Constrictibacter sp. MBR-5: one gene and its partner. The protein of the gene in region 2 interacts with the protein of the main gene of each other region in a pairwise test. Links are inferred from orthologs where the notes say so. Each region holds a gene or a part of one and is shown on either strand. Other genes may lie near its edges. The genes, in order: ptsN and ABIE65_RS08805.

Region 1 (14,370 bases), on a different replicon or contig from region 2:
TTCTCGTCGGAATCGGGGCGGGCAGGCGGGTCGTTCGACGGCGACGAGGCGAGCCTCGAGCAGGTTCTTGGCGAGATGCCCACGCTCCGCGACCATCTGGTCGCGCAGCTGCAGTTGGACATCCTCGATCCCGCCGACAGGATCGTCGCCCTCTACCTGATCGACATGCTCGACGCCGCCGGCTACCTGTCCGGTGCCCTCGACGAGGTCGTGGCGGCGCTCGGCTGCACTGTCGAACGCGCAACCAGCGTGCTCGAGCGGCTACAGCGCTTCGACCCTCCGGGCATCTTCGCCCGGAACCTGTCCGAGTGCCTGGCGTTGCAGTTACGTGACCGCAACCGGTTGGATCCGGCGATGCAGGCGTTGCTGGACAATCTCGATCTCCTCGCGCGTCGGGATTTCGCCGAACTCCGGCGCGTGTGCGGTGTCGACGACGAAGATCTCGCGGAGATGGCGCGGGAGATCCGGCGGTTGGACCCGAAGCCGGCGCTCCGGTTCGAGTCAGAGCCCGTTCAGACGCTCATTCCCGACATCTACATGCGAATGCACCCGGAGGGCGGGTGGATCATCGAGTTGAACACCGAGGCACTCCCACGCGTCCTCGTGGATTCGCACTATTACGCGCGCATCCGGAAGTCATGTCATTCGCGACAGGACAAGGATTACGTCGCAGAACAGTACAATGCGGCGAATTGGCTGGTTAAGTCGCTGCATCAGCGTGCGACGACGGTGCTGAAGGTCGCCACCGAGATCGTGCGACAACAGGACGCGTTCTTCGTGCATGGCATCGAGCACCTGCGGCCTCTTACCTTGCGCGACATCGCGGAAGCGATCGACATGCACGAGAGCACCGTCAGCCGCGTGACCGCGAACAAGCACATCGCGACACCGAGGGGCTTGTTCGAACTGAAATATTTCTTTACGTCCGCCATCGCCAGCGCGACGGGAGGAGAGGCGCATTCGGCGGAGGCTGTACGCCATCGCATCAAGATCCTGATCGACAACGAACCTCCGGCAGAAGTTCTGTCCGACGACCGCATAGTGGAGATTCTACGTCGATCGGGCATCGACATCGCCCGGCGAACGGTGGCGAAGTACCGCGAGGCGATGCGTATCCCGTCCTCAGTGCAGAGGCGCCGAGAGAAAGTCGCCGGTTTGGCGGCCAATTGAGAGCGCTTGTACGATGATACGATGACGACCCGTTCCCAACCCGAAAACCCGAGTGCCGCACCAAGCGGCCGAAAGGATGCTGTTAGAGCGATGCACGTCACCGTAACAGGCAAGCAGATCGACGTCGGCGACGCCCTGCGGACCCGCGTGATCGACGAGCTGAGCGCGGCCGTGGAGAAGTACTTCAGCCGCGCCATCGAGGCCCAGGTGAGTTTCTCCCGCGATGGGGCGGCGTTCTACCGCTCGGATATCGCGGTGCATGTGGGACGTGGGATCGACCTCTATGGCCATGCGACGGCGAACGACCCCGTCGTCGCGTTCGAACTGGCGCAGGAGCGCATTGCAAAGCGCCTGCGTCGGCACAAGCGGCGGCTGCGCGATCATAAGGGCGCGAACGGGGAGGCGGCCGAGACGCCCGATCAGGCCGACGGCGCGGTGTTCTCGCAGTACGTCATCCAGGCCCAGGACGATGTGGATGACGAGGGCCATGAAGACGAGGAGGTCCGCGAGGACGGCGGCGAAGCGAGCGACCAGCCGGTGATCATCGCGGAGACATCGACCTCTGTACCGCGCCTCGCCGTGGGTGAGGCCGTGATGCGTATGGACCTGGCGGATGCTCCCGTCCTAGTGTTCCGGAACGGCGGCCATGGGGGGCTGAACGTCGTGTATCGGCGCGAGGATGGGAACATAGGTTGGATCGATTCCGGCCCCCCCGGGAAGTCCTGACGGCGGGCGGGGACAAGATGGAAATCACCGAGATCCTGAAGCCCGAGCAGGTTCTGCTCGGCGTGCGGGCGGCCAGCAAAAAGCAGGTCCTCGAGGCGTTGGCTGAACATGCCGCTGAAATGACAGGCGAGTCCGAGCGGGCGATATTCAACGTCCTGCTCGAGCGTGAGCGGCTGGGAAGCACGGGTGTGGGGCGTGGTATCGCGATCCCGCACGGCAAGCTCACGGGCATCGATCACCTCTTCGGCCTGCTGTTCCGCCTGCAGGCACCGGTTCCGTTCGACGCCGTCGATGAGGCGCCGGTCGACATCGTCGTTCTGTTGCTGGCACCGGAAAGTGCCGGCGCGGACCACCTTAAGGCGCTGTCGCGTGTGTCCCGCATCCTGCGGGACCGTGCCGTTTGCGACCGTATCCGGGCGGCGGCGACACCGGAGGATGTCATGGTCGCCGTGCGTGGCGCGCCCGCGGCCAGCCACGCGGCCTAGTCTCCTACAGGAACGCCTACCCGTTCGGCCGCCGCGCGGCAAAGAAGGCCCGAAGCAGATCCGCCGACTCCCGCTCGGAAATCCCACCATAGACTTCCGGGCGGTGGTGGCAGCTGGTCTGGGCGAAGATGCGGGCGCCGTTGTCGATGCCGCCGCCTTTCGGATCCTCCGCCCCGTAGTAGACGCGGCGGATCCGCGCGAACGCCAGGGCCTGGGCGCACATGGGGCAGGGCTCGAGGGTTACATAAAGGTCGCACTCTGTCAGGCGGGGGCTCCCGAGCATCGATGCAGCACGGCGAACAGCCAGCATTTCCGCATGTGCGGTAGGATCCGGCGTCGTTTCGACCTCATTGTGCGTCCGCACCAGTATGCGGCCGGTGGGTGCATGAACCAGGACGGCGCCTACGGGGACTTCATCGCTAGCCGCGGCGGCGCGCGCCTCGTCGAGCGCCGCTCGCATGAAGCGACCTAGGAGCAGTGGGTCGTCTCGTCTGAATTCCATGCGCCCGATCATTCGGCTAGACTGCGCGCAACGCAAAAAGCACCCGGGAGACCGTCATGACCGTCGACAGCCAGCATCCTGAGACGATCGTCCTGCATGCGGGCTATCGCGCGGACCCTGCGACGGGTTCGGTCGCGGTTCCGATCTACCAGACGACATCCTACCAGTTCCGCGACACTCAGCATGCCGCCGATCTGTTCGCCCTCAAGGAACTCGGGAACATCTACACCCGGATCATGAACCCGACCTGTGACGTGCTCGAAAAGCGCGTCGCGGCACTGGAGGGCGGCGTCGCCGGTCTGGCGCTCGCGTCCGGCCAGTCGGCATCGGCGATGGCGCTGCAGAACATCGCGCACGCGGGCGACAATGTCGTAAGTTCTACAGACCTTTACGGGGGAACGTGGAACCTCTTTGCGAACACGCTGAAGGATCAGGGGATAGAGGTTCGCTTCGTCGATCCGAGCGACCCCGAGAACTTCAGGCGTGCGACAGACGACCGGACGCGCGCCTACTATGCCGAGACGCTCCCCAATCCGAAGCTAGCCGTCTTCCCGATCAAGGAGGTCGCGGATATCGGGCGGCCCCTCGGTATCCCGCTGATCATGGACAACACGGCAGCGCCGATCCTCTGCCGCCCGCTCGATCACGGCGCGGCGGTGGTCGTCTATTCGACGACCAAGTATATCGGCGGCCACGGGACCTCGATCGGCGGCCTGATCGTCGACGGCGGCAAGTTCGATTGGGAGGCCGTGCCGACACGCCAGCCCTATCTTAACCAGCCCGACCCCAGCTATCACGGCGCCGTCTGGACCCAGGCGGTCAAGGGCATCGGCCCGGTCGCCTACATCATCAAGGCCCGGACCACGCTGTTGCGTGACCTGGGCGCCTGCATGAGCCCGTTCAACGCCTTCGCTTCCATCCAGGGGCTCGAGACGCTGCCGCTGCGGATGCGCGAACACTGCCGCAACGGCATGGCGGTGGCGGAGTTCCTGAAGGGCCACCCGGCCGTATCACGGGTGATCTATCCCGGCCTGATGGACGGCGAGGCACGCCGCAGGGCTGACACCTACCTGAAGGGCGGCTTCGGCGGACTCGTCGGCTTCGAGCTGTCGGGGGGCCGCGATGCCGGCCGGGATTTCATCGATGCGCTGAAGCTGCTGTATCACGTCGCGAACATAGGCGATGCGCGCAGCCTCGCCATCCATCCGGCCTCGACGACCCATTCGCAGCTCGAACCCGAGGAATTGGCCGCGACCGGCGTGTCCGACGGCTATGTTCGCCTCTCGATCGGCCTGGAACATATCGACGATATCCTGGCCGACCTCGGCCAGGCGTTGCACGCGGCGACCGGCATGCGCGCCGCCGCGGAATAGGAGATGGGTATGGGCATAGCCGCGCGGCTCTCCGCCGCTTTGATTGTGTCGGCGGTGGCGATTTCGGGCGCGGCTCCCGCCATGGCGGGTGTGCCGGAGGGCAAGGCTGCGCTCGATCGGTTCGATTATCGCGCTGCCATGTCGGAGTTTTCCGACGCGGCAGCGATGGGCGATGCCGAAGGCCAGTATCAGCTGGGGCTGCTGTACATGCTCGGCCATGGCGGTATTCAGCAGGACTACGGTCGCGCGGCGCAGTGGTTTCAACGCGCGGCCGCCACGGGTCATCCCCGCGCGATGTATATGCTCGGCAACCTCTATGCGACCGGCAACGGCGTCGAGCGCAACTACGAGGAGGCCCGCAAGCTGATGCTGACGGCGGAGCCGGGCCTGCGGGACGCGACGCGGCTGTCTGCCCGTGCGACCGCGGTCATGATCGGCGAACTGCTGGAGGCGCGGCGTCGCGGCGTTACCGTGACGCCCGTGGCTGCGACGCCCGGTATCGCCAAGCCCCAAAGCCAGCCGCGTCCGCGGCGCTAGCGCACAGGCACCGCCGCGCGTGCGACTTCGATAAGATCGACCATTCGCGCCACATATTGGTCGCGGATGACGAACGCGCTGTCGCCGGAGCCGGTCAGTTCGCGTTCCAGCGCATCGACCAGCCGGTTCAGCCTGCGTTGGTGCATCCCGAGGTGCACCTGCAGCGGGTCCGTGATGACGCCGGCAAACGATGCCGCCAGCGCCGGAATCAGCAGCAGCCCGCCGGTTATCCCCGCCGCGAGGAGGGGCGACGCCGCGGCCGGTGCTGCGGCGAACCAGACCCTGGCGCCCGTCCCGAGCGGCAGCGCCAGTCCTGCAGCCCGCTGCGCCACGACCCGCGCGATCATCGGCCCCAGGGTCAGCGCCCCCGGCGTCCATTGCCGGAAAGCGAGGGCCCCCACGCCGGCGTGGAGTAGGGTGCTCGCCATCTCGACCGCGGCAGCGCGGGTGGATGCATATGCCTCCATCGTCTCGGTCAGCCAGCGGCGGTAGCGCTCGTCTCCCGCCCGTCGTCCCACCTCCGCCAGGGCGGCCAGCAGAACTGGCCCCACGGCTGGATCCGCCAGGATCTCTTCGGCGAGCGCATCGTGCGCGCTTCGCCGAGGCGGCTTGGCATGGGGCTGCTCGTATGGCAGCTCCAGCAGGTCGGTCAGGAGGCGCCACTCGACCTCGCGTGCGACGTCGGTGGCGATCGCCAGTCGTGGCGCACCCAGCCGCTGCGCGGCGGCGCGATATCCGGCAGCCCGAGCTCCCTGCGCTGCGGCATAGCGCATCATGGCGGGGACGGCCGCCAGCGCGTTCGCCGGTGCCCTTACGAGATCCCAGCCGACGGCCGTGCGATGCAGCGACAGGGCGCCCCGCCAGCCGAAGGTTCGGCGCGCGAAGGGGCCTATGCGCTGGCGCCTCGCAGCAATGTAGCGGCCGATGGCGGCGTCGGCCGCCCGCACCACGGCAGCGCGTTCGGGGGCGGGAATCGGCGTGCCCGCTGTCACGCCGACGGCCGACGGTGAGGATCCTGGTTCGCTGTCCATGCTGCGTGAACGTCCGGGTGCCTCCATAGTGGCGCGGTCTCCGGGCATCCGATGCAGATGTTTTTCGGGTGGCGGGGTGGCCGTCGGATCCGTTTGCGGCCATCATCCCGGCCTGGCAAGCGCATACGTAACCGGGAGATCCGGTGCCCATGAAAAAAGTCGCTATCGGTATCGGCGCGTTGATCGTCGTCATCGTCGTGGCACTGTTCGCCGTCCCGGCCCTGATCGACTGGAACGGCTACAAGCCGCAGATCGCCGCGGCCGTGAAGGACGCGACCGGCCGCGAGTTGGTGATAGAGGGCGACCTCGCGATCTCTGTCTTGCCGAGCGTGCGGTTCAGCGCCGCCGGCGTGAAGTTCGCAAACGCCACCGGCATGGAGCCGGCCTACATGGCGAGCGTGCAGCGGATCGAGGGCGAGGTAGCGCTACTGCCTCTGCTCGGCCGCACCATCGTCGTGAAGCGGCTGCTGGTCGAGCAGCCCGAAGCCGATCTCCGCGTCGATGCCGCGGGCAATCCGAACTGGGTCTTTTCGGGTTCGCCCGCAGATGCGCAGGATCGTCCCGAGCCGCAGGGCGAGGAGGCGGGCTTCGGCGGGGAAGTGCGCATCGAGAACGCGCGTATCGTCGGTGGCCGCATCGGGTTCGCCGACGCGCGCACCGGCCAGAGGATCGACGCGGTCGACGTCGGTGTCGACCTGTCGGTGCCTGGGCTGTCGGATGTCGCCACTTTCGACGCGCGCATGACGCTGAACGGCGATCCCGTCACGGCGCGCTTCTCCTTGGACACGCCGCGCCGGGTGATCGACGGTGAGAAGGCGCAGGCCGTTGTTGCGCTGGAGTCGCCGAAAGCCCGCGCCGGCTACACGGGCGGCGTCCAGAACCAACCGGTCCCCGGTCTCGATGGGACCTTCGACCTCGATATCCCGTCGGTCGGGTCTCTGGTGGGATGGCTGGGCCGGCCCTTGCCTGCGGGCCAGCCGGATCCGGGACCGGTGAAGGCGCACGCGGTCTTCGCCGCTGACGGTCCGCGCATGGCGCTGACCGAGGCAGTGCTCCAGGGACGAGACCTGGACGCGAAGGCGTCCGGCAGCGTCGATCTGTCGGGTCCTGCGCCGAAGGTGGCACTCACCGTGGAGAGTGGCGTCATCAACGTCGACCGTTATCTGCCACCCCCGCCGAAGGAGACGCTGAAGGCTCCGCCGTCGAAGGCCGGGCCCCGGGACGGCCCGATTGCAAGCCTGCCGGACGAGGCGCTCGATCTCGAAACGCTGCGGCAGGGCGAGGCGGACATTCGCGTGCGCATCGCCGGTATCAGAGTGATGGGCTTCACCGTCGGGCAGACGGATTTCACCGCGACGTTGAAGGACGGCAAGCTCGCTGCGGACCTCGATCAGCTGCAGATCTACGGCGGCACCGTCCAAGCGCGCACGACCCTGGATGCGTCCGGTCCGGCGCTGGCACTCGCCGCGAGCGGCAAGGTCGACAAGGTCGACGTCGGTGCGCTCGCCCGCGCGGCATCGCCGAAAGAGCAGCCACCGGTCGCGGGCGTCGTGTCCGCGACGCTCGAAGCCGATGGGCATGGTGAAAGTGTCCGCAAACTGGCCGAGAGCCTCAAGGGTCGGCTGACCGCGGACCTGGGCGGGATGAATGTCGCCAACGCAGCCGCTGGGGCACTCTCCGGACTGACGCTGGACCTGACCCTGCCCGGATTGGACAGGGAGCCGACGCTGGCGGCGACGTTCGTCTACAACCGGGAGAAGGTCTCGGTTCAGGCGCAGACCTCGCCGCTGCCGCAAATCGTGTCCGGCGACCGCTTCGATCTCGATGCATCCGTGAAATCGGCCGTAGTCACAGCGGGCTACGACGGTGCGGTGATCAAGGCGCCGGTCGCCGGCCTCGACGGGACCTTCACCTTCTATGCGCCCTCTGCCGCGCGCATGGCTGCCTGGCTCGGCCGGCCGATCGAAGGTCAGGATCCCGGACCGATCAAGGCGCGCGCCGTGTTCGCCGGCGACGGTGCAAAGATCGTCCTGCGCGAGGCGACTATCGCCTCGGCCGGTCTCGACGCGACCGCAAAGGGTTCGTGGGAGCAGAAAGGCGCCGTCACGCAGCTTGCGCTGGACGTGAAGGGCGGTGTCCTCGACGTCGACCGCTATGTGGGGCCTGCTGCACCGGCCGCGTCGCCAGCGGGGACCGGACCGGCAGGGAATCCCTTCGCCACATTACCCAACGAGCCCGTCGACCTCTCCGCGCTCCGCAATCTCGATGCCGACGTGAAGGTGGACCTGGCGGGCGTGAAGGCGGCAGGACAAAGGCTTGGCCGCGTGGCGTTGACCGCTCGGGTCGATCGGGGCATCGCGACGATGAAGGTCGACGAACTCGCACTGTACGGCGGGCGGGTCGGCGGCACGGTGAAGGCCGATGCATCCGGCAAGGTGCTCGCTCTCGATGCGGACTTGAAGGCGTCCGGCGTGCGGGTCGACGAGCTGCTTCAGGCGTCGGGTGGACCACCGGTACTCGGTGGGACCGCTGCCCTCGACCTGACGGCACAGAGCCGCGGCGCATCTGCACGCGCCCTCGCCGACGCGCTTTCCGGACGGCTGACAACCCGCCTCGCTGGCGGCGGACAGGGGCAGATCCCCCTGTCGGACCTCGACCTGAGCCTCGACCTGCCGGGAATGGCCAAGCAGGCCTCGCTCCAGGTCGCGGCGACCTACAACGGGGAGAAGGTGACGGCCACCGCTACTGTGAAGGATCCGCGCGCAGCCCTCGGCGGCAACCGTTTTCCGGCGTCCTTATCGCTTTCCGCGGCACCCGTTACGGCCGGCTTCGACGGTACGGTGCAGCAAGCCCCCCTGCCGGGACTGGACGGGAAGGTCGATCTCGACGTTGCGTCGGTCGCCCGCCTCGCCGCTTGGCTGGGGCAGCCACTCGACCAGCCGGACCCGGGCCCCCTGAAGGTGACGGCGACGTTGGCCGCCGATGGCCCGCGGATCGCACTCAAACAGGCGACGATCGACGGCAAGGCGCTCAAGGCCACTGCCGAAGGCAGCATCGACACGACATCGATGCCCCGACGATTCGACGCGAAGGTCGTCGTTCGCGAGGCCGACCTCGACGCCTATCTGCCGCCGTCCGTCACCGCTGCGCCGCAGAAACCGACGCCCGGACAACCGACCGCCACGACCGGCTGGAACGAGGAGCCGATCGACCTCGCAGCATTGCGCGAGAACACCGGCAAGGTTGATGTGACGCTCAATGCCGTCCGCTATCGCGGCCTCGTCGTCGAGACGGGGCGGATGACGGCGACCCTGGCGGGAGGAACATTGACCACGGCGTTATCAGACGTCCGGACCGCGGGGGGCAGCATCGCCGGAAAGGCTTCGCTCGCCGACACCGGGCGCGGGGTCAAACTCGATTACGACGCCTCGGCTTCGGGTCTCGCGGCACGCCCCCTTCTGACCGCCTTCGCCGGTACCGACCGGCTCGCCGGCACCGCCAGCTTCGCCGCGCAGGGGACGGGCACGGGCCGAAGCCAGAAGGACCTCATGTCCAGCCTCGACGGCGCCGGCTCGTTCAAGTTCCTCGACGGCGCGGTCTACGGCATCAACATCGCGGCGGCGTTGCGCAAGGTCGGTGCCGCTGGCCTGGACCAGGCGGCAGGAGCCGAGCAGAAGACAGACTTCGCCGAACTCTCCGGCACCTATGTGATCCGCGACGGGATCGTGGAGAACAAGGACCTGAAGATGCTGGCGCCGCTGCTGCGTCTCGGCGGCGGCGGCACGGTCGACCTGCCACGGCAGACCGTCGACTACACGGTCGATGCGACGCTGGTGGCGAGCCTGAAGGGGCAGGGCGGGAATGAGGATCTCGCCGGGATCCCGGTGCCGATCCGCATCACCGGCCCCTGGTCGGCGCCGCGATACGACGTGCAGTGGGACCGGATGCTGCAGAATCTCGCCAAGGATCCCGAAAAGCTCAAGAACCTGCCGGGGTCGTTGAAGGATCTCGCTGCCGGAAGCGGCGTCAAGCTCCCCATCCCCGGCCTCGGAACCGGAGACGGTACTGGATCCGGCGCGGGCGGGATCGGAGGGCTGCTGCAGGGCCTCACCGGCCAGAGGGCGGCCCCGAGTGCGCCTGACGGTGCCCCGACCGGCGGCACGTCGGCTCCCGCCGCACCGACGCCGCCCAAATCGCCGACGGCACCCCAGGCACCGACGACGCAGTCCGCACCGTCGAGCACTCCTCAGGCCGGGCAGCCGAAGCCGCGGCAGGAAAGCGAGCCCGAGAAGCTGTTGCGCGGGCTGTTCAACCGATGAACTGAGGGGGCGGTCGCCGGCCTTCGCCGCCGGTGGCCGCCTGCCGTCGTGCTCGTCGCGGCCTCAGGCGCGCGCCGGGCGCTCGACGGCGTCCCGGCCGAGTGCCATCAGTGCGGTCGCGACGATGCCTGCAGCGTCGAGGCCGGCGATCTCGTACTGCCGTTCCGGCTTGTCGTGATCGACGAAAATGTCCGGCATGACCATCGGCCGGACCTTCAGGCCGGCGTCGAGCAGGCCCTGGTGGGCGAGAAGGTGGAGAACCTGCGTCGCGAAGCCGCCGATCGAGCCCTCCTCGATGGTGATCAGGACCTCGTGCTCGCGGGCGAGCCGGCGCAGCATGTCTTCGTCGAGCGGCTTGGCGAAGCGTGCGTCGGCGACTGTGGTGGAAAGGCCGCGTGCCTGGAGCTGGTCGGCCGCGGCGAGGCATTCCTGGAGGCGCCCGCCGTAGCTGACGATCGCGACAGTGGTGCCCTCGCGCAGGATCCTGCCCTTGCCGATTTCCAGTGGTGCGCCGATGGCTGGCAGTTCGAGACCGATGCCTTCGCCACGCGGATAGCGGAGGGCGGAGGGGCGGTCGTCGATGCGCGCGGCAGTGGCCACCATGTGCCGCAGTTCGACCTCGTCGGCCGCCGCCATCAGGACGAAGCCGGGCAGGCATCCGAGATAGGCGACGTCGAACGAGCCGTGATGCGTGGCACCGTCGGCGCCGACATAGCCGGCGCGATCGATGGCGAAGCGAACCGGCAGTTGCTGGATCGCGACGTCGTGCACGACCTGGTCGTAACCGCGCTGCAGGAAGGTCGAGTAGATCGCGGCGAACGGCCGGAACCCTTCCGAAGCCAAACCGGCCGCGAACGTCACGGCGTGCTGCTCCGCGATACCGACGTCGAAGGCGCGGTCTGGGAAGCGCTTGGCGAAGGCGTCGACACCTGTGCCTCCCGGCATCGCCCCGGTGATCGCCACGATGCGCTCGTCCCGCTCCGCCTCGGCGATGAGGCTTTCCGCGAAAACCTTCGTATAGGCGGGCGCCTTGGCGGTCGACTTGGCCTGGACCCCGGTGACGACGTCGAACTTGGCCACGCCGTGATACTTGTCGGCGGATGCTTCGGCCGGTGCGTAGCCCTTGCCCTTCTGGGTAACGGCATGCACCAGGACCGGCCGCGTCTCCCGGCTGTCGCGCACGTTGCGCAGGACCGGCAGCAGGTGCGAGAGATTATGCCCGTCGACCGGCCCGATATAGTAGAAGCCCATCTCCTCGAACAGGGTGCCGCCGGTGAGTAGCCCGCGGGCATATTCCTCGGCCCGGTGAGCCGCCTTCTTGAACGGATCCGGGAAATGCTCCGCCATCTGCTTGGCCACGTGGCGGAACGAGCGGTACGACTTCGACGAGATCAGGCGCGACAGATAGGCGCTCATGGCGCCGACCGGCGGCGCGATCGACATGTCGTTGTCGTTCAGGATGACGATCAGGCGCTTGTTCATCGACCCGGCATTGTTCATGGCCTCGTAAGCCATGCCGGCGCTCATCGCGCCATCGCCGATCACCGCGATCACGTCGTTGTCGGCACCTTGCAGGTCACGCGCCACCGCCATGCCCAGCCCGGCGGAGATAGAGGTCGAACTGTGCGCCGTGCCGAAGGGGTCGTATTCGCTTTCGGCGCGCCTGGTGAAGCCGGACAGGCCGCCGGCCTGGCGAAGCGTACGGATGCGGTCGCGGCGCCCGGTCAGGATCTTGTGGGGGTAGGCCTGGTGCCCGACATCCCAGATCAGCCGATCGCGCGGCGTATCGAACACGCTGTGAATCGCCACGGTCAGTTCCACCACGCCCAGACTGGCCCCGAGGTGACCACCCGTCAGCGAGACGGCGTCAATCGTCTCCTGCCGCAGTTCGTCGGCCAGCAGCGCCAACTGCTCATCGTCCAGGCGGCGAAGGTCCTCGGGCCACGTCACGCCGTCCAGAAGGGGGGTCTTCGTGTTGGGAATCGTCACGGTAGCTTGGCCCTCCCTTTATGACCTTCGCTCGACCACGAACCTGGCGGCGGCCCGGAAAGGATCGGCGCCACTGCCCAGGCCGTCGAGATGCGCGACCGCCTGGTTGGCGAGCATGACAGCGTGCTGACGTGCCGCCTCCACGCCCAGCAGGGCGACCACCGTCGCCTTGCCGGCGCCCGCATCCTTGCCGACCCGCTTGCCGGTTTCCGCTTCGCTTCCTTCGGCATCCAGCAGATCGTCGGCGATCTGGAAAGCGAACCCGAGGTCGTGGGCATAGGCTGCGAGAGCCGCCCGGACTTGGCTTCCGGCATTGCCGAGCACCGCGCCGGCCGAACAGGAGAATGCGATGAGCGCGCCCGTCTTCAAGCGCTCGAGCCGGGCGACCGCACCGATGTCGAAATTCTCTTCTGCCGCACGCAGGTCCAGCATCTGGCCGCCGACCATGCCGCGTCCGCCAGCCGCAGCGGCGAGGTCGCGCACAAGGTCGCAGCGAACCTGCGGATCCCAGTGCGTGTCCGTATCCGCGAGGACCTCGAACGCCAGGGTCTGCAGCGCATCGCCGGCAAGGATCGCGGTGGCCTCGTCGAAGCGACGGTGCACCGTCGGGCGCCCGCGTCGCACGTCGTCGTCGTCCATCGCCGGCAGGTCGTCATGCACCAGCGAGTAGGCATGGACGAACTCCACCGCAGCCGCCACCCGCAGCGCGCTCTGTTCCTTGACGCCGAACATGCGCGCCCCCGTGAGAACGAAGAACGGGCGCATCCGCTTGCCTGGCCCCAGGACGGCGTAGCGCATCGCTTCGAACAGAGGGGCCTCCGGTCCGGTCGGCTCAGGCAGGAGCCTGTCGATCACCGCGTCCACGGACGCAGCTGCGTCCGAGAGAGCGGACCTGAAGATCGCGGAGGTGTTCATGCTGGGCTCGGTCGGGTCGTCAGAACGGAATGTCGGACGGCTCGGCCCGCACGGTTCCGTCCGGTGACAGCGAAATACGCTCGACCCGTTCCTGTGCCTCGCGCAGCTTGGCCTCGCACTGCCGCTTCAGTGCGACGCCGCGCTCATACGATTCGATGGCCTGGTCCAGCGTGACCTGACCGCGCTCGAGGCTCGTGACGATGGCTTCCAGCTCCTTCAGCGCGGCCTCGAAGCTCAGGCTTTCCGGAGCAGCTCCTACCGTCTCTTCCTGCATACGCTCGTCCAACTCGCTCGATGCCGCACGATCCGCGGCGCGATGGATAGACATAATGCCCTTTGAACGCCATCGCGACCCCGGTGTTGCCAATCTCGGGCTTTAGGCGCGATTCGGACCTATGCGGCCATCAATACGCGGACGTGAGCGGCTGCGCTCGCGGCGAGGGATTCGAGATCGTAGCCACCTTCGAGCGTCGAGACGATGCGTCCCGCGCAGTGGCGCGACGCCAGTTCAACCAGCTTTTCGGTCACCCAGGCGAAGTCGTCGGCGACGAGGTGCAACTGGGCGAGGGGATCGGCCGCATGCGCATCGAACCCGGCCGATATCATCAGCAGATCGGGGCGAAACTGCTCGAGTTCCGGCAGGATCCGCTCCGCAAAGACCAGGCGGAACGTCTCGCCAGCCGCGCCCGGAGGCAGGGGTGCATTGAAGATGTTGCCGACGCCGCGCTCCGCTGCTCGTCCCGTTCCTGGGTAGAGCGGCATCTGGTGGGTGGATCCGAAGAACAGGCGCGCATCGTTCTCGAATGCGGCCTGCGTGCCGTTGCCGTGGTGGACGTCGAAATCGACGACAGCGACCCGGTCCAGCCCGTGGACAGCGAGCGCATGAAACGCGCCGACGGCGATGTTGTTGAAGAAGCAGAAACCCATCGCCCGGTTAGGCTCGGCATGGTGGCCGGGCGGGCGAACGGCACAGAAGGCGTTCGTTGCTTCTCCGCCCATGACGGCATCCACGGCAGCGCGGACGGCCCCGGCGGCTCGCACCACCGCGTCGCGCGAACCAGGCGACGCGATGGTGTCGTCGTCGAATCGAACGTAGCCGTCGGTCGGCATTCCGGCGAGCACGGCCGCTACATACTCCGCGCCGTGCACGCGCGCGAGTTCCGCAGGCGTCGCCTCCGGCGCTTCGCGCAACGCCAGCGCCTCGAATTCCGGGCCGGAGAGGGCTGTCAGAACCGCCTGCAGCCTGGCCGGCCGCTCTGGATGTCCGAGCGCGGTATCATGGCCGAGGCATGCCTGATGAGTGATCAGAAGCGTGGTCATGTC
Region 2 (14,632 bases):
GCCGACCTCGACGTCGACGATCACGGTCAGCGGCCTGCCGGCCGCTGCGGCCGCCGCGGCCAGGGCCGACACGTTGGCGGGATCGTCCGCCACCACCATCAGCCCTTCCGCCTTCGCGTTCAGCGTGATCAGCCGCGCGACCTTGTCCGGCTGCACCACCGGCGAGGTAATCAGCACGCCGGGAATGCCGGCACCGGCGATCACCTCCGCCTCGCCCAGCGTGGCACAGCAGATGCCGACGGCGCCGGCCGCGATCTGCCGCCGGGCGATCTCCACCGACTTGTGCGTCTTGCTGTGCGGTCGCAGCGCGACGCCGTGCGCGCGGGCGAAAGCCGCCATCGCCGCGATGTTGCGCTCCAGCGCGTCCAGGTCGAGCAGCAGCGCCGGCGTGTTGAGCCGGTCGCGTGAGCCGGCGACGCCGATCAGATATGCGTTCGGTCCGAGGTCGGCGGCCATGGCGGGTTCCTCAAATGGTCAGGGAAAGGGCGAGACGCCGAACAGCGGCTGGTGGACGACGAGCAACAGGAGATAGACCGCCAGCGCCACCGCGACCCGCCACAGGCCGATGCCGCGCCAGTCCGGCCGCGTCCGGCCCGTCGCGATGGCGAGAAACGGGACCACCGACGTCGTCAGCGCCACCGGTCCCCAGTCGCTGCCCATGGTGATGCGGCGGCGGTGGTCGATATGCAGCATGCCGGCGCCGGCGAGCGCGAGGACGCCGCCGAACAGGATCAGGGACGCGGCGTCGGTGTTGGTCAGCAGGTGCGCCGCCGCCCAGAGGGCGGCACCGACCAGGAAGGGGTGGCGGGTGATCCGCATGATGCCGGGCGTCGGGTCGGTGACCGGTCCCAGGTTTTCGCCGCCCACCGCCGTGACGTTGCGCGTCGTGAAGGCACAGACCAGCAGCAGCAGCGAGACCGGCATGACCAGCACCGGGATCCATCGCATGCCGTCGGGCGGCGCCCAGAGCGGCACGAACGGGGCCGCGGCATACGCGAACAGCATCCAGACGAAGGCGGCGGTGATTGCCAGCGAATAGGCGCCGCGAAAGCCGTTCTCGCCCAGGCGGGCGATCAGCGGACGGCGGACGTGCAGGCTCGACAGCACGAGATGGCCGAGGACGAAGGTGGCGGTTGCCAGTGCCAGCTCCTGGAGCGCCGCGTCCATCCCGTCTCCGTCTCCCTCCGCGCCGCATGCGGTCCGGCTCAGGCTGCCGGCAGGTCTACCCCATGCCGGCGGCAGGACGCCACCAGCGTGTTGTGCAGCAGGACGGCGATGGTCATCGGGCCGACGCCGCCGGGGACCGGCGTGATGGCGCCTGCGACCTGCACCGCCTCGTCGAAGGCCACGTCGCCGACCAGCCGCGTCTTGCCGTCGTCGGTCGGGATGCGGTTGACGCCGACGTCGATCACCGTGGCGCCCGGCTTGATCCAGCCGCCGCGCACCATGCGCGGCTTGCCGACTGCGGCGACCAGGATGTCGGCGCGTCGGCACTCCTCGGCCAGGTCACGGGTGCGCGAATGGGCGATGGTGACGGTGCAGTTGGCCTGCAGCAGCAGGGCCGCCATGGGCTTGCCGACGATGTTCGACCGTCCCAGCACCAGGGCGCGCAGCCCGCTCAGGTCACCCAGCCGGTCCTTCAGCAGCATCATGCAGCCGGTCGGCGTGCAGGGCGCCAGTGCGGGCATGCCGGCATTCAGCCGGCCGACGTTGATCGGGTGGAAACCGTCCACGTCCTTGGCCGGGTCGATCGCCAGCAGCACCTTGTCGGCGTCGATCTGCGGCGGCAGCGGCAGCTGCACCAGGATGCCGTCGACCGCGTCGTCGGCGTTCAGCCGCGCGATCAGCGCCAGCAGGTCCGCTTCCGAGGTCTCGGCCGGCAGGTCGGTGCGGAAGGACTCCATGCCGGCCTCCCGCGTCGCCTCCACCTTGTGCCGAACATAGACCTGGCTCGCCGGATCGGCGCCGACCAGGACGACCGCCAGGCCGGGGCGGTGGCCGCCGGCCGCCGTCAGCGCCGCCACCTGGCCGCCCACCGTCGCGCGCAGTCCCGCCGCAAATGCCTTGCCGTCGATCACGTCGCCCATCGTCACCACTCGTCCTCAGGCCGCGCCACCCGCGGCACCGTTCAGCCATTCGCCGAGCCGCCGCTCCAGCGCATCCGGGTCGCCGGCGAGGTGGAGCACCTTCTCGCGTCCGCCGGCGCCCGTCCGTATGTTCAGCGCAGACTTGGGGACCCGCCACGCCGCGGCAAGCCATTCGATCAGTGCGACGTTCGCGGCGCCCTCGACCGGCGGTGCGGCCACCGCGACCAGCAGTCGCGGCCGTCCGTCGGCCCCCGCCGCCACGCCCAGGAAGCCCGGTCGCTTCGCCCGCGGCGTCAGGCGCACGCCGAACGTCACGCCGTCGCCGGCACGGCCGAAGGGCGATGCGCCCTCCACGCCGTCTACATTCCGAAGGCGAGGCGCATCAGAAGGTTGCGCACGAAGTAGAGCAGCAGGATCAGGATGACCGGCGAGATGTCGATGCCGCCGAGGTTGGGCAGCAGCCGCCGGATCGGCCGCAGCACCGGCTCCGTCAGGCGCCACAGCACGTCCAGCACCGTATAGACGAAGCGGTTGTTCGTGTTGATGACGCCGAACGCCACCAGCCAGCTCATCACCGCGGAGATGATCAGCACCCAGATATACAGGTCGATGACCGTGGCGATCAGCTCGACGATCGTGACGGTGAGCGCGTTCATTCCGCGACTTGCCCCCGGTTCCGGCCCCGCTTGGCGGCCTAACCTATATCCAGGGGGCGGTCCCGGTGCAACCGCGCCGTCCCGCCTGCGCCGCCCTGCCGCAACGGCGCCGACATCGACTCCGTCGCACCGCTTGACAGCCACAACCCTTTCCCCGACATATACGCCCGCTGTCCAGCCGGTGGGGCCGTAGCTCAGCTGGGAGAGCGCCGCGTTCGCAATGCGGAGGTCAGGGGTTCGATCCCCCTCGGCTCCACCAAAACCTTCAGAATCAATGGTTTGATCCTTGATGCCCGGCACTGCTGCACGCAGCTGCTACACAGGGGCGTCATGGGATACCTGCTCGGGCTCAGCCGTCGGCGGTCTCGTTACTACTATAGGTGTCCGGTTCCGGCGGACCTCGTCGGCCGGATTGGTCGGCGAGAGATCAGTCGCAGTTTGCTGACAGCTGACGTGCGAATCGCGCGTAAACGGTGGCGCCGCGCCGCTATAATGACCGCGAATCTTTGGGTGGCGGTGCAGCAGGCAGTGGAACAGCACGAGATAGACGCACTCATCGCGGGATGGCTATCCGCGCGGCTCGACAACGATCGGCGCCAGCGGGTCGAGACCGATTTCGCGGCGGCTTTCGCGGCGCATACCGGCATGAGCCGGCATGCTGCTGCGGCTTATGTGATCGGCTCCGATGCAGAGGCGCAGCTTCCGCAGTGGCAGCGCGAGTCCGCGAAAGCGACTGGGCTGCAGTCGCACTCACAGCGCTCGAGGTGCACCTCCGCGTCGATCGGAGGCTGATGCGTGACGTCGTTCATCACAGCTCCGCCGTGGTCGCGTTGGCTCGGCGCGTCTGCGCGCACCGCTCCTGCTGTCGACGATCCTGCAGCCTGGGTGTTTGTGGTTGATTGGCGACCGCTGCGGAAATCCCGAAGGCGGCTGTGAAAGGGCGATCTACCGAGATCGGCGTAACGGCAGCATCCCCAGGCAGATGCGCCCGCCGTCTAGGACTTCGATGCTGTGGTGGATGAAGGACTGGCCATTTCCAACGTGGGATCATGGCTCCCTCGCTTGCGTGAGATCGCTAATGGACTTGGCATCAGACGGCGGCGACAGCGTATCGGGACCGGCGTCTGGTGGTCATCGATGGTGATCGGGTCGTCGTGTCGCCGGAATAGCGGCTAATCCTCGACCGCCCGTGGCCGAACTTACATTCAGACAAGGCTGGCAACATTCGCATCCACCAAGCCACCCCGCAGGTTTCCTCTCTTGTCAAAGAGGAAGCTTCCGTCGCTTGCAGAAACGTGACTGATCAGGTGAGGTCGGTGGGAACCAGAACTTGCATAACCCTCTTCTAGAGAGCGAGTGAGGCAACGGAAAGGCGGTTACATGCCGGACAGCACCAATGTCGTCACGTTTGCACGTCCAGGGGCGGTCATGCCCCACAGCGATTTCACCTCCTGGTTCGCCTGGGCGGAATGTGAATACGCCATTCTCGGTGGCGAGATAGAACAGTCCCCCTACGATTGGCAGGCGGCGTTCCGCCGCGGCCTGCAACCGGAAGAAGCCGCGGCGGAAGCTGCACTAGAGTGAGCGCAGGAGCCGCCGCCAAGGCGGCCCTTGCGTCTGTTCTAGACGATCTCAACCCTCAACAAAGAGCGCACGTGCTGAATCTGGTTGAGGATGGTTGCGACCGGCGAGCCAGCGAACAACAGGCCGACTGCGCGGTTATCCTGCCGCTCAGCGACGACGCTGCCGGAATCGCCGCCGGCCGACATGTTGGTGGTGACGATCTGGTCGCGGAAACGCGCGATTCGACCACCGCCATAGTTCACGTCGATCGTGGCGTTGATAGCCGTGATCCGACCGGTCGTATAGCTCGTCGTCCGCCCGGTCTTATGCACGGTCATTCCTACCGTCACCTGCGAGCGCGGCACCCAGCCCCTGAGATAGCCGACCCAGTGGATCTCCCGGCTGAGGTCGTGGAACTCGCCCTCCGCGACCGCGGCGTCGACTAAGTTCCGATGCAGCGCCCGCGGCAAGGGCGGCTCGAACGTGATAGGCACGAAACGGGTGAGCCGGGCGATGCGATCTGCCGGCTCGGTTCCGCCGTCGAACGGGCCGGGCTGCAACACCGAATCCCCCGGACTGGCGTTGTTGCTGTTCGCCAAGACGTGGTTGTTGCTCAGGATGTAGTAGCGGCTTGGTATTCCCGCCGGATTGCTTCCGCTTCCCTCAAGATCATACACGCAGGTCCCGATGGTGCCCGCCGTAATCAGGCGGTGCCCCACGCTGTAGCCGCCGGACGCCGGCCGCGCCCGACGCGCCAGTGCCTCGATCCCGACCTCGATCGGCTCCGCCTGCCCCGCAAACGGCTCTCCAATCGCCAGGACATCCGTCTGCATCTCGTTGATCTTGGGCGGAATCAGTTCGGATTCGGGAAGGTCTGCCTTGTCCATCTTCTGCGAGACCAGGGCGAGGAGCGCGGGCCTTCCGGTGGGCTCGCCATTGGTCCACTTCACGCCATAGCCCATGCCGACCAGATTGGCCGGCATGCGTTCCGGCTTCATCAGCTCATCCACTGCCGCAGCGTGCGCTTTCTGCGCTCGCGCCGCCTCCTTGGGATCGAGGATCATCTTTTTCGGATCGAGATTCATCGGTCATCTCCTTCCCTTCAGGTGCTCTGCACCGATATTGTTCCGACCTCCTCGACGTCCGTGGGCACGCCTTCGATTTGCGTAGGGACGACATCACTCTCGGCCAGAGAGCCCTTCGGCACCTTGCGACTAACGAAGACCTTTATAGCTGGCTTGCCGCCCTTCTCGCCGATGCCCACACCCTGGACATTCGGCAGCTGCATCAGAGCTGTTTCGTGCCGCTGTAAGATTGCGTCTGTATCCATGGCGATCCTCCACCGAGAGCGGCGCTGGACGCGTTGGTAAATGCCGGGTGCAGCGGTAATTCGCAGGTAATCCGCCGTTCTCATGCACAGCGTCTGGGCGTGAGTTCACGCGACCATTCAAGGCACTACAGGATGCAATGAGAGGAGCAAAGATAACGCGGGCTACTTGACCGCCACACGCGCTCCTAAGCCAGTGAATGCTAATACGTGACGTGGCGCGGCGCAATGATGCGTTGTAGTCCAGGTCGTGAATGCCGCAGTGGAGCAGGGACGGATCGGAGAACAGGAGCACCGATCACGTCAGAGTCCGTCGACCGACGTTTCCCTTTCTTCCAGAAAGGCCGGTCGGAGGGGGCGTCGCGCGCGGCCGGTTTACTGGAGGCTCGCCCAGGGAGGTCGCCGCGGTGATCTCCGGGCCCTATCTCTGGCTCGACGCCACCTACGCGAAGGTCCGAGAGACCGGGCGCATCGTCCCCATCGGCAGACGCCGTCAGCTCCTCCCGAACCTCGCGCTCGTAGCGCTTGAGGTGCGCCTCCACGTCAGCCGAGGTTCTGTGTGTGATGTCGTTCATCGCGGTTCTGCTATGGTCGTGCGTAGCTCGACGTTGGAAACGGTTTCCGGGGCAAGCCGCTGGCTCGTTCGCGATCATGCACCCGAACCTTTATGCTTGGTGTGCGGTCGACGGCTTACGCACAAGGCTCGCCCTTTCCGCCGTCAACAGGACTGTATTTCTGCAGTCGCACTCGCAGGGGACTACGCCGATGCCGATCTTCCTGGACCGACATGAGCTGAGTGGCCTCACCGCATCGGATATTGCGGAAGCGCACCGGAAGGATCTCGAGGTCCAGGAGCGATACGGCGTTCGCTTTCTCACCTACTGGTTCGACGCGACCCGCGGCAATGGGTTCTGCCTGATCGACGCACCGGATATCGAAACGGCTATGCGTGTGCATGATGAAGCGCACGGAGATGTCGCCAAGCATGTGATCGAGGTCGATCTATCTGCGGTCGAAGCCTTTCTTGGCCGAGTGTCCGATCCGGCGCCAAGCGCGCCGGGAGCGGGGCCTGAGATAGATTCTGCCGTGCGTGCAATCCTGTTCACCGACATAGTCGACTCCACAGGCATGACGGCGCGGCTCGGCGATATCCGTGCAGTCGAGATGGTGCGAGCGCATGACGCACTCGTGCGTCGCGCACTGCGAGATCAAGCAGGGCGGGAAGTCAAACACACGGGTGACGGCATCATGGCGTCGTTCACTGATCCTGGGAGCGCTGTCGGATGCGCTCGCGCTGTCCAGCGTGCCTTCGAGGCGTTCAACCTCGGGAGTCGAGAAAAGCTCCAGGTGAGGATCGGTATCGATGTCGGAGAGCCGATAGTCGATGCCCAGGACCTGTTCGGAAGCACCGTGCAAATGGCCGCGCGCCTGTGTCAGGGGGCGGAGCCTGATCAGATCCTGGTGTCCGCCGAGGTCTATAAGCTGGTGAAGGGCGCCTTCGCACTTATTGAGCATCCCGCTCGCGCTATCAAAGGGTTCGGCTGCCCCGTCCCCATTTACGAAGTGCGTTGGAACTGATCGACTCTGGCGATCGAGTCCCCGGCCGGGAATTGATGAGGCGGCGCAGTCTTCATTGCGCATCAACGCCCAGGCCGTCGCCTCTGGGATCGCTGGCGCGCCTGATACGTGCGCGTCAGAGCGCTCGGCGTGAGCGGGTCGCCGGATCGACTTGCCGGATCGACTTGGAGGTCATGGCCATGAGTGTCGCCTCCCGTCACGATGCATGGGGCGCTGGCAGCAGCTACGACCGTTACATGGGCCGCTGGAGCGGCCGGATCGCGCCGCTCTTTCTGGATTGGCTGAACGTGCCCGCCGGTCTGGACTGGCTCGAGGTCGGATGCGGCACCGGCGCGCTCTCCGCTGCGATCCTTGAGCGGTCTTCGCCCCGGAGCCTGCTCGCCGTCGATCCGTCGTCGGGGTTCGTCGACGCCGCTCGCGCCAAGCTTGCCGATCCGCGGGCGGCGTTCCAGGTCGGTGACGCCCAGGCTCTCGAAGTCGAGGATGCGAGCCGGGACGTGGTCGTTTCGGGGCTCGTTCTGAACTTCGTGCCCGATCGGATGAAGGCGCTGCGCGAGATGCGCCGCGCCGCGCGACCGGGAGGGCGTGTCGGCTTCTATGTCTGGGACTATCCCGGCGGCGGCATCGCATTCATGCGCGCCTTCTGGGACGCGGCGGTCGCACTCGACCCCGCGGCCGCCGACCTGACGGAAGGCAAACGCTTTCCCTTCTGCAGGCCCGAGAGCCTCACGGCCGAGGCGATGGAGGCGGGTCTTATGTCGGTCGAGAGCACCGCGATCGAGGTCGCGACGACCTTCGCCGATTTCGACGACTACTGGCAGCCCTTCACCCTCGGGACGGGCCCGGCGCCCGGTTACTGCGCGAGCCTCGACCCCGCCGCCCGCGTGCGCCTCCGGCAGAAGCTCGAGGCCGACCTGCCCCGGGAAGCCGACGGCTCGATCACGCTGAACGCCAGGGCCTGGGCTGTCCGCGCGCGGGTGGCGTGACTGCGTGGGGCGGATGACGGCCGATTGATGGTGGCTTGGCCCTCGCTGTGATGACCGCGCCATATCGATGCCGATCGCATGCACAAGAACGCGCTCAGAGCGCTCCTGATGCGCGTGAACTGTCTCGATCGTCTCCTCTCGCTTCATTGTCGATCATGCGCCCGTCAGAGTTGCTGCCAGCGTTGTGCGCGAGCCTGTGCAAATGCTTCTGAGCAGCGCACGGAGAGGCCCAGACCGACGCGCGCGGCGAAGGGGAGCGCCAGGATGTGCCGGCGCGTCAATTCCAACCGAGCTGCCGTAGCGCCTGCGTGTCGTTCCAGATCTTCGTCATGTGCCGGATGCGGGGACCATCGAACGCGATCACGTACGCGTAATCCGACGCGAGAGCGCGTCCAGTCGGTGCGCCAGGTCCACCCTGCCCGGTTTGGGTGCCGTGGAAGACCGCCGCGGCTACGACGGTCCTGCGTGCCGCGTCCGCGGCAAAAGCGGTCAGTTCGTAGCGCCCGTCCGGGATGGGGCCCAGAAGGCCCTTCATCCACTCGGCGTAGTCGGCCAGCGTCGTGATCCCGGCCAGCGTATCCGCCTGGCAGGCAAAGCTTGCCCCATCGTGGCAATGCGCCTTGCACGCCTCCCATCCGCCGCCCGCTTCGCATGCCTCGAAGAAGTCACGTGCCGTCTGTTCGATGCTCATCTGTTCGTCCTCCATTGCCGATAAAGGCAGCATGCGCGTCGGCGGAACTCCTCGAAATCCGTCAGCTGCAGCAATTGCATCGGACGAATGCAGTATCTGCTAATGCATCTGCAGGACTACCCGATCGCCCGGCGGTCATGTCGCCCTGCCACCCGACCCCGTTCGACAGCGGCTTGCAGCATGCGTGCACCGCACCATATAACCATCCATGTGGATGGTGAGTGGATGGCGATCGCGGATGGCCGATGATACCCAGCGAGGCCGGACCAGGGCGGACAGCGAGAAGATCACGATCAATCTCGGCTTCGTCGACCTGGGCCACGTCGACCTTCTGGTGCAGGAGGGGTTCTACTCGAACCGCACCGACTTCATCCGGACCGCCATCCGCAACCAGATCGAGCGGCATGGCGAGGCGGTTCGGCGGGCGGTGACGCGCAAGAGCGTCGATCTCGGGCTGCGCCATTTCAGCCGCGCCGACCTTGAGGCGGCGCGCGATGCGGGGGAGATCCTCGACATCCGCGTCCTCGGCCTCGCCAGCATCGCCGCGGACGTGACGCCGGAACTGGCGCGTGCCGCCATCGGTTCCCTCGCCGTCCTGGGCGCACTCCACGCCACGCCCGCCGTGAAGAAGGCATTGGCCGACCGCATGACCTAGCGGCGGGACCTGCTGCACCTGTCCAAGCCCATATCGCCTCTCCCGAGGCCGCACCGCCCGATTCCGGGCCCTTGAAAGCACCGACATGTCCAATCGATTCCGCGACGGGATGACCGAGGCGACGCGGCTGACCGGCACCGGCAGGCTGGGCGAGGCGACCGCCCTCATCCAGCGCCTGCTCCACGGCCGACCGGCCTCAGAGCCGCAGACCGCATCTGCAGGCACCGTGATCGACGCCGACTTCGTCACGGTCGAGGAGCCCGATGCCAGGCGCGACCCCAGGCCCAATTCTCGGCCCACCGCCGGTTCCGCCCGCGGGCCGGAGCCGCGGCCCCGTGCCGGCCTGGGCGAGACCCTGCAGCGGCTCGCGGCGCGGGTCGCCGCCGGTGCCGGCATCGCGGCGTCCGACCCCTCGGCCTTCACCCGCGAGGCGCCCGCCCCGCTGCCGGAGGGGGCCGCCTTCACGGCGGCGTCCCACACCGGCGAACACGGCACGCGCGCCTACAGACTCTATGTGCCGAGCGGCCGCACCGGCGAACGGCTGCCGCTGATCGTCATGCTGCACGGCTGCACCCAGTCGCCGGACGACTTCGCCGCCGGCACGCGGATGAACGCGCTCGCCGAGGCGGAGGGCTGCTTCGTGGCCTATCCGGAACAGCCCGCGTCCGCCAATCCGAAGAAGTGCTGGAACTGGTTCAGCCCCGGCGACCAGCGCCGCGGCCGGGGCGAGCCGGCGCTGATCGCCGGCATCACGCGCCAGGTGATGCGGGACCACCCGGTCGATCCCGCGCGGGTCTATGTCGCGGGCCTCTCGGCCGGCGGTGCCGCGGCGGCCGTGATGGCGGCGGCCTATCCCGACCTCTACGCCGCGGCCGGGGTCCATTCCGGCCTCGCCGCCGGATCGGCCAGCGACCTGTCGTCCGCCCTCGCCGCCATGCGCCGGGGCGCTCCCGGCGAGGGGCAGCCCGATGGCGGCGAGCGATCCGCCGTCGTGCCGGTGATCGTCTTCCACGGCGACCGCGATGCCACCGTCCATCCGCGCAATGCCGCCGCCGTCGTCGGCGGGGCGACGGCCGGCATCGCAACCGCCGCCACCGTGGAGCGCGGCCGCGCGCCCGACGGCCACGCCTACAGCCGGACCATCCACGCCGATCCGGCCGGCCGCGTGGTGGCCGAGCAATGGACGATCCACGGTGCCGGGCACGCCTGGGCCGGCGGCAGTCCATCCGGCTCCTACACCGATCCCCGCGGCCCCGACGCGGCGCGCGAGATGCTGCGCTTCTTCCTCGGCCATTGTCGGACGGGCGCGGCCGGCGGCTGAGCGGCGCGGGCGGGAAACGTCGGCGTCAGAAACCCTCGGGGTCGAGCAGCCGATAGCCGACGCCGGGTTCGTTCAGGATGTAGCGCGGCGCGGCGGGGTCGTCCCCGAGCTTCTGGCGGAGCTGGCGGACGAAGACCCGGAGATAGTGGGTGTCGTCCCTGTGCGCGGGCCCCCAGATCTCGTTCAGCAGGGTCTGGTGCGTCAGGATCCGCCCCCTGTGCCGCGCCAGCATGGCCAGCAGGTCGAACTCCTTGCGTGTGAGGCGGACGGGTTCGCCGCCGCGGCGGACCTCGTGTGCCCGCAGGTCGACCTGCAGGTCGCCGACCGCGAGGACGGGCCCCTCCGGGACGCTGCCGGGCCCCTTCCGGTCGCGCAGCAGGGTCCGGATCCGGGCCAGCAGCTCCTTGATGCCGAACGGCTTGACCACATAGTCCTGGGCGCCCGCGTCCAGGGCCTGCACCTTCTCCGCCTCGTCCTGGCGCACGGACAGGACGAGGATCGGCACCTGCGACCACTCCCTGATCCGCGCCACCACCGCCTTTCCGTCCGTGTCGGGAAGGCCGAGGTCGAGGATGACGAGGTCCGGCTGCTCGGTGGCGGCCCTGCCTTCGCCTTCGCGGCCCGTGGCAGCCTCCAGCACCTCGTAGCCGTGCGCGTCGAGGGCCACGCGCAGGAAGCGCCGGATCTGCGCCTCGTCGTCGACCACCAGAATGCGCGCGCCGCCGGTCATTCCCGTGCGGCGTCCCCGAACGCGAGCGGCAGGCTGATCTCCATGCGGGTTCCCTTCCCGGGCGGTGGCGGCTCCGTGGCGCGGACGGCGCCGCCGTGCGCCTCGACGATCCCCTTGCAGATCGCCAGGCCCAGGCCGGTCCCGGCGCGCTGCGTGTCCGTCGCGGCGACACGGTAGAACATGTCGAAGACCCGGTCGCGGTGTTCGGCCGGGATGCCGGGTCCCCCATCGGTCACGGCGACGACCGCCATATCCCCGGCGGCCCGCCCGGCGACCGCGATGACCGACCCCGCCGGGGCGTATTTGGCGGCGTTGTCGAGCAGGTTGGCGAACACCTGCGCCATGAGCACGGGGTCGACGTCGACCGGCGGCAGATCCGCATCGAGATCGAGCTCGACCCGGTGTGCGGCGAGCGACGACCCCAGCTGGCGGATCGCGGCCCCGACCAGTTCGCGCAGGTCGCTCGGCTGCCGGCGGAGCTTCAGCGCGCCATAGCCGAGGCGGGTCATGTCGAGCAGGTTCTGCACGTAGCGGTCGAGGCGCTCGCCCTCCTCGCGGATCGTCTCGGCCAGTTGCCGGCGTCCCGCCGGCCCCAGCGGCCCGTCGGCCTCGACCAGGGAACTCGCCGCCCCGATGATCGACACCAGCGGCGTGCGCAGGTCGTGGCTGACGGAGGAGAGCAGGGCGGCGCGCAGCCGCTCCGTCTCGGAATAGACCCGCGCCTGCTCCAGGTTCGAGGCGAGGCGGTGGCGCTCCATCGCGACGGCGATCTGGTCGCTCATCGCGTCGAGCATCCGCCGGTCGTCGGGTGCCAGGCGCGCGCCGCGCTCGAACGTGACGCCGATGATGCCCTGGGTCCCGAGCGCCGTCTTCAGCGGCAGGAAGAGCCAGCGCGACGAGGGCAGCGTGCCGCTCGTCCATCCGGCGGCCTGACCGTGCTGCCACGCCCATTCCGCCGCGCTGCGCTCGCGGACCTCCAAGTCGTCGCGCGGCGGGAACGCGCCGTCAATCTTCAGGCGGCCCTCCTGGTCCGGCGACAGGATCATCGCCTCGCAGCGCAGCACGGCGGCGATGTTGCTGACGGCGGCCCAGACCAGGTCGTCCTGCGAGGCGGCGGTCGCGAGGCGGCGGCTGAACGCGTAGAGGCTCCCGGTGCGCCGGGCGATCCTGCGCTGTGCCACGGCCTGGTTGCGCAGCCGCGCCGCGAGGTTCCCGGCCAGCAGGGAGGCGGCATAGAACAGCACCAGCGTCAGCAGGTCGTCCCGCCGGTGCATCAGCAGCGTGTGGTAGGGCTCGGTGAAGAAGAAATTGTAGGCGACGAAGCTGATCGTCGCGGCGTAGAGCGACGGCCACAGCCCGTAGCGGGTCGCCGTCAGCAGCACGCCCGTCAGGAAGATCAGCGACAGGCTGGCCACCGGCAGGATCCGGTCGATGCCGAACGCGGCGAGGGTGGCGCCGGCGACGATGCCGGTGGCCATCAGATAGGTTTTAGGGTCCTTCTCGACATGGATCCGGCCCGGTCCGATCGGCGTCTGCCCGGGTTCCTCCCGCTCCGCCGCGACCACCGTCACCTCGAACGCGTCGGCGCGGCGCAGCAGCGTCTCCGATACGCTCTCGCGCGTCAGGAAGGCCAGGAGCCGCCGCGGCCGCGGCCGGCCGATGACGATCCGGCTGACGTTCCGCGACCGCGCCAACGCCAGCAGCTCCTCGGCGATGTCGACGTCGGCGTTGACGCTGGCGGGCTCGGCCCCCAGCGATTCGGCGAGGCGGAGCGTCTCGGCGATGCCGTTCTTCGCCGCTTCCGGCAGCGCCTCGCTGGAGGAGGAGATCACGTGCACCGCCAGCCACGGCGCATGCGCCCGGTCCGCCATCCGCTTGGCCGCGCGCACCAGCGCCTTCGCCACCGGTGCCTCGTTGATGCACACCATGATGCGGTCGTGCGTCGGCCACGGGCCGGCGATGGCGTGGGTGCGCATGTGGTCGAGCATCTGCGCGTCCACCCGGTCGGCGGCGACGCGCATCGCCATCTCCCGCAGGGCGGTCAGGTTGCCCTTGGAGAAGAAGTTCTGGATGGCGCGCGCGACCTGGTCGTGCAGGTAGACCTTGCCCTGGCGCAGCCGCTCGATCAGCTCCTCCGGCGGAAGGTCGACCAGCTCGATCTCGTCGGCCATCTCCAGGACGCGGTCCGGCAGGGTTTCGCGCACGCGCACGCCGGAGATCCGGGCGACGACGTCGTTCAGGCTCTCCAGGTGCTGGATGTTCAGCGTGGTGTAGACGTCGATGCCGGCGTCGAGCACCTCCTCCACGTCTTGCCAGCGCTTGTCGTGCCGGCTGCCGGGAACGTTGGTGTGGGCCAGTTCGTCGATGAGCGCCAGATACGGCCGGCGCGCGATCACCGCGTCGAGGTCGAGCTCCTGCAGGATATGCCCGTGATAGAAATGCGGCCGCCGCGGCAGCATCGGCAGGCCGCGCAGCAGCCGGTCGGTCTCCGCCCTGCCGTGTGTCTCGACGAGGGTGGCGAGCACGTCGACACCGTCGGCCGCCCTCTGCAGGGCGGCCTCCAGCATCGCGTAGGTCTTGCCGACGCCGGGTGCGGCGCCGAGGAAGATCTTCAGCCGGCCGCGGCGCGTGCTGCGGCCATCGGCGATGCGCGCCTCCGGGCTGCTGCCGTCCGTTTCTTGCGGGGCGTCGGTCATGCGGCCTCGCTACGGCCGGGCGGGCGGCGTGCCGAGCCCGTCGAGCGCCAGGTTCAGCTGCAGCACGTTGACGGCCGCCGGCCCGAACAGGCCGAGGAAGGGGGGTCGAACGCCGCGCTCGACCAAGTGTGTGACCGCGTCCTCGGCCAGCGACCGCGCCGCGGCGACGCGCGCCACCTGAAGCTGGGCGGCTTGCGGCGAGATGTCGGGATCGAGGCCGCTCGCCGAAGACGTCACCAGGTCGACCGGCACCCGGACGCCGGGCGCCGCGTGCGCCAGAGCCATGGTGCGGTCGCGCACCGCCTCGATCAGGGCGCGGTTGGTCGGTGCGAGGTTGGTGCC

What was found.
Region 1: the proteins of ABIE65_RS08805 (region 2) and ptsN interact in binary tests that used the Escherichia coli proteins (3 or more experiments, as listed by UniProt). The link is inferred for Constrictibacter sp. MBR-5 from one-to-one orthologs.

Annotation. Positions count from the first base shown.
Region 1 is NZ_JBEPTK010000020.1:20,452-34,821, forward strand. What follows is about bases 668-3,647. They hold ptsN (PTS IIA-like nitrogen regulatory protein PtsN), read left to right. Parts: upstream 668-1,913; coding sequence 1,914-2,381; downstream 2,382-3,647. Other genes in these bases: rpoN (RNA polymerase factor sigma-54), read left to right, coding at 668-1,170; hpf (ribosome hibernation-promoting factor, HPF/YfiA family), read left to right, coding at 1,192-1,896; ABIE65_RS24845 (nucleoside deaminase), read right to left, coding at 2,398-2,895; ABIE65_RS24850 (O-acetylhomoserine aminocarboxypropyltransferase/cysteine synthase family protein), read left to right, coding at 2,940-3,647. Also shown: more of rpoN, read left to right, coding at 1-667; more of ABIE65_RS24850, read left to right, coding at 3,648-4,256; ABIE65_RS24855 (tetratricopeptide repeat protein), read left to right, coding at 4,266-4,793; ABIE65_RS24860 (DUF6635 family protein), read right to left, coding at 4,790-5,824; ABIE65_RS24865 (AsmA family protein), read left to right, coding at 5,974-10,143; dxs (1-deoxy-D-xylulose-5-phosphate synthase), read right to left, coding at 10,207-12,126; ABIE65_RS24875 (polyprenyl synthetase family protein), read right to left, coding at 12,151-13,047; ABIE65_RS24880 (exodeoxyribonuclease VII small subunit), read right to left, coding at 13,067-13,321; ABIE65_RS24885 (histone deacetylase family protein), read right to left, coding at 13,441-14,367. UniProt on the Escherichia coli protein: Seems to have a role in regulating nitrogen assimilation.
Region 2 is NZ_JBEPTK010000003.1:377,053-391,684, forward strand. Bases 11,391-14,632 are described here. They hold ABIE65_RS08805 (DUF4118 domain-containing protein), read right to left. Parts: upstream 14,291-14,632; coding sequence 11,591-14,290; downstream 11,391-11,590. Other genes in these bases: ABIE65_RS08800 (response regulator), read right to left, coding at 11,391-11,594; kdpC (potassium-transporting ATPase subunit KdpC), read right to left, coding at 14,300-14,632. In the rest of the region: ABIE65_RS08725 (DSD1 family PLP-dependent enzyme), read right to left, coding at 1-456; ABIE65_RS08730 (NnrU family protein), read right to left, coding at 475-1,167; bifunctional methylenetetrahydrofolate dehydrogenase/methenyltetrahydrofolate cyclohydrolase FolD, read right to left, coding at 1,206-2,087; ABIE65_RS08740 (DUF167 domain-containing protein), read right to left, coding at 2,103-2,441; ABIE65_RS08745 (YggT family protein), read right to left, coding at 2,447-2,743; ABIE65_RS08755 (DUF6538 domain-containing protein), read left to right, coding at 3,074-3,535; ABIE65_RS08760 (hypothetical protein), read left to right, coding at 4,124-4,327; ABIE65_RS08765 (chymotrypsin family serine protease), read right to left, coding at 4,366-5,391; ABIE65_RS08770 (hypothetical protein), read right to left, coding at 5,409-5,636; ABIE65_RS08775 (nickel-binding protein), read left to right, coding at 6,399-7,211; ABIE65_RS08780 (class I SAM-dependent methyltransferase), read left to right, coding at 7,391-8,197; ABIE65_RS08785 (ester cyclase), read right to left, coding at 8,475-8,888; ABIE65_RS08790 (ribbon-helix-helix domain-containing protein), read left to right, coding at 9,127-9,543; ABIE65_RS08795 (extracellular catalytic domain type 1 short-chain-length polyhydroxyalkanoate depolymerase), read left to right, coding at 9,629-10,864; more of ABIE65_RS08800, read right to left, coding at 10,890-11,390. UniProt on the Escherichia coli protein: Member of the two-component regulatory system KdpD/KdpE involved in the regulation of the kdp operon. KdpD may function as a membrane-associated protein kinase that phosphorylates KdpE in response to environmental signals.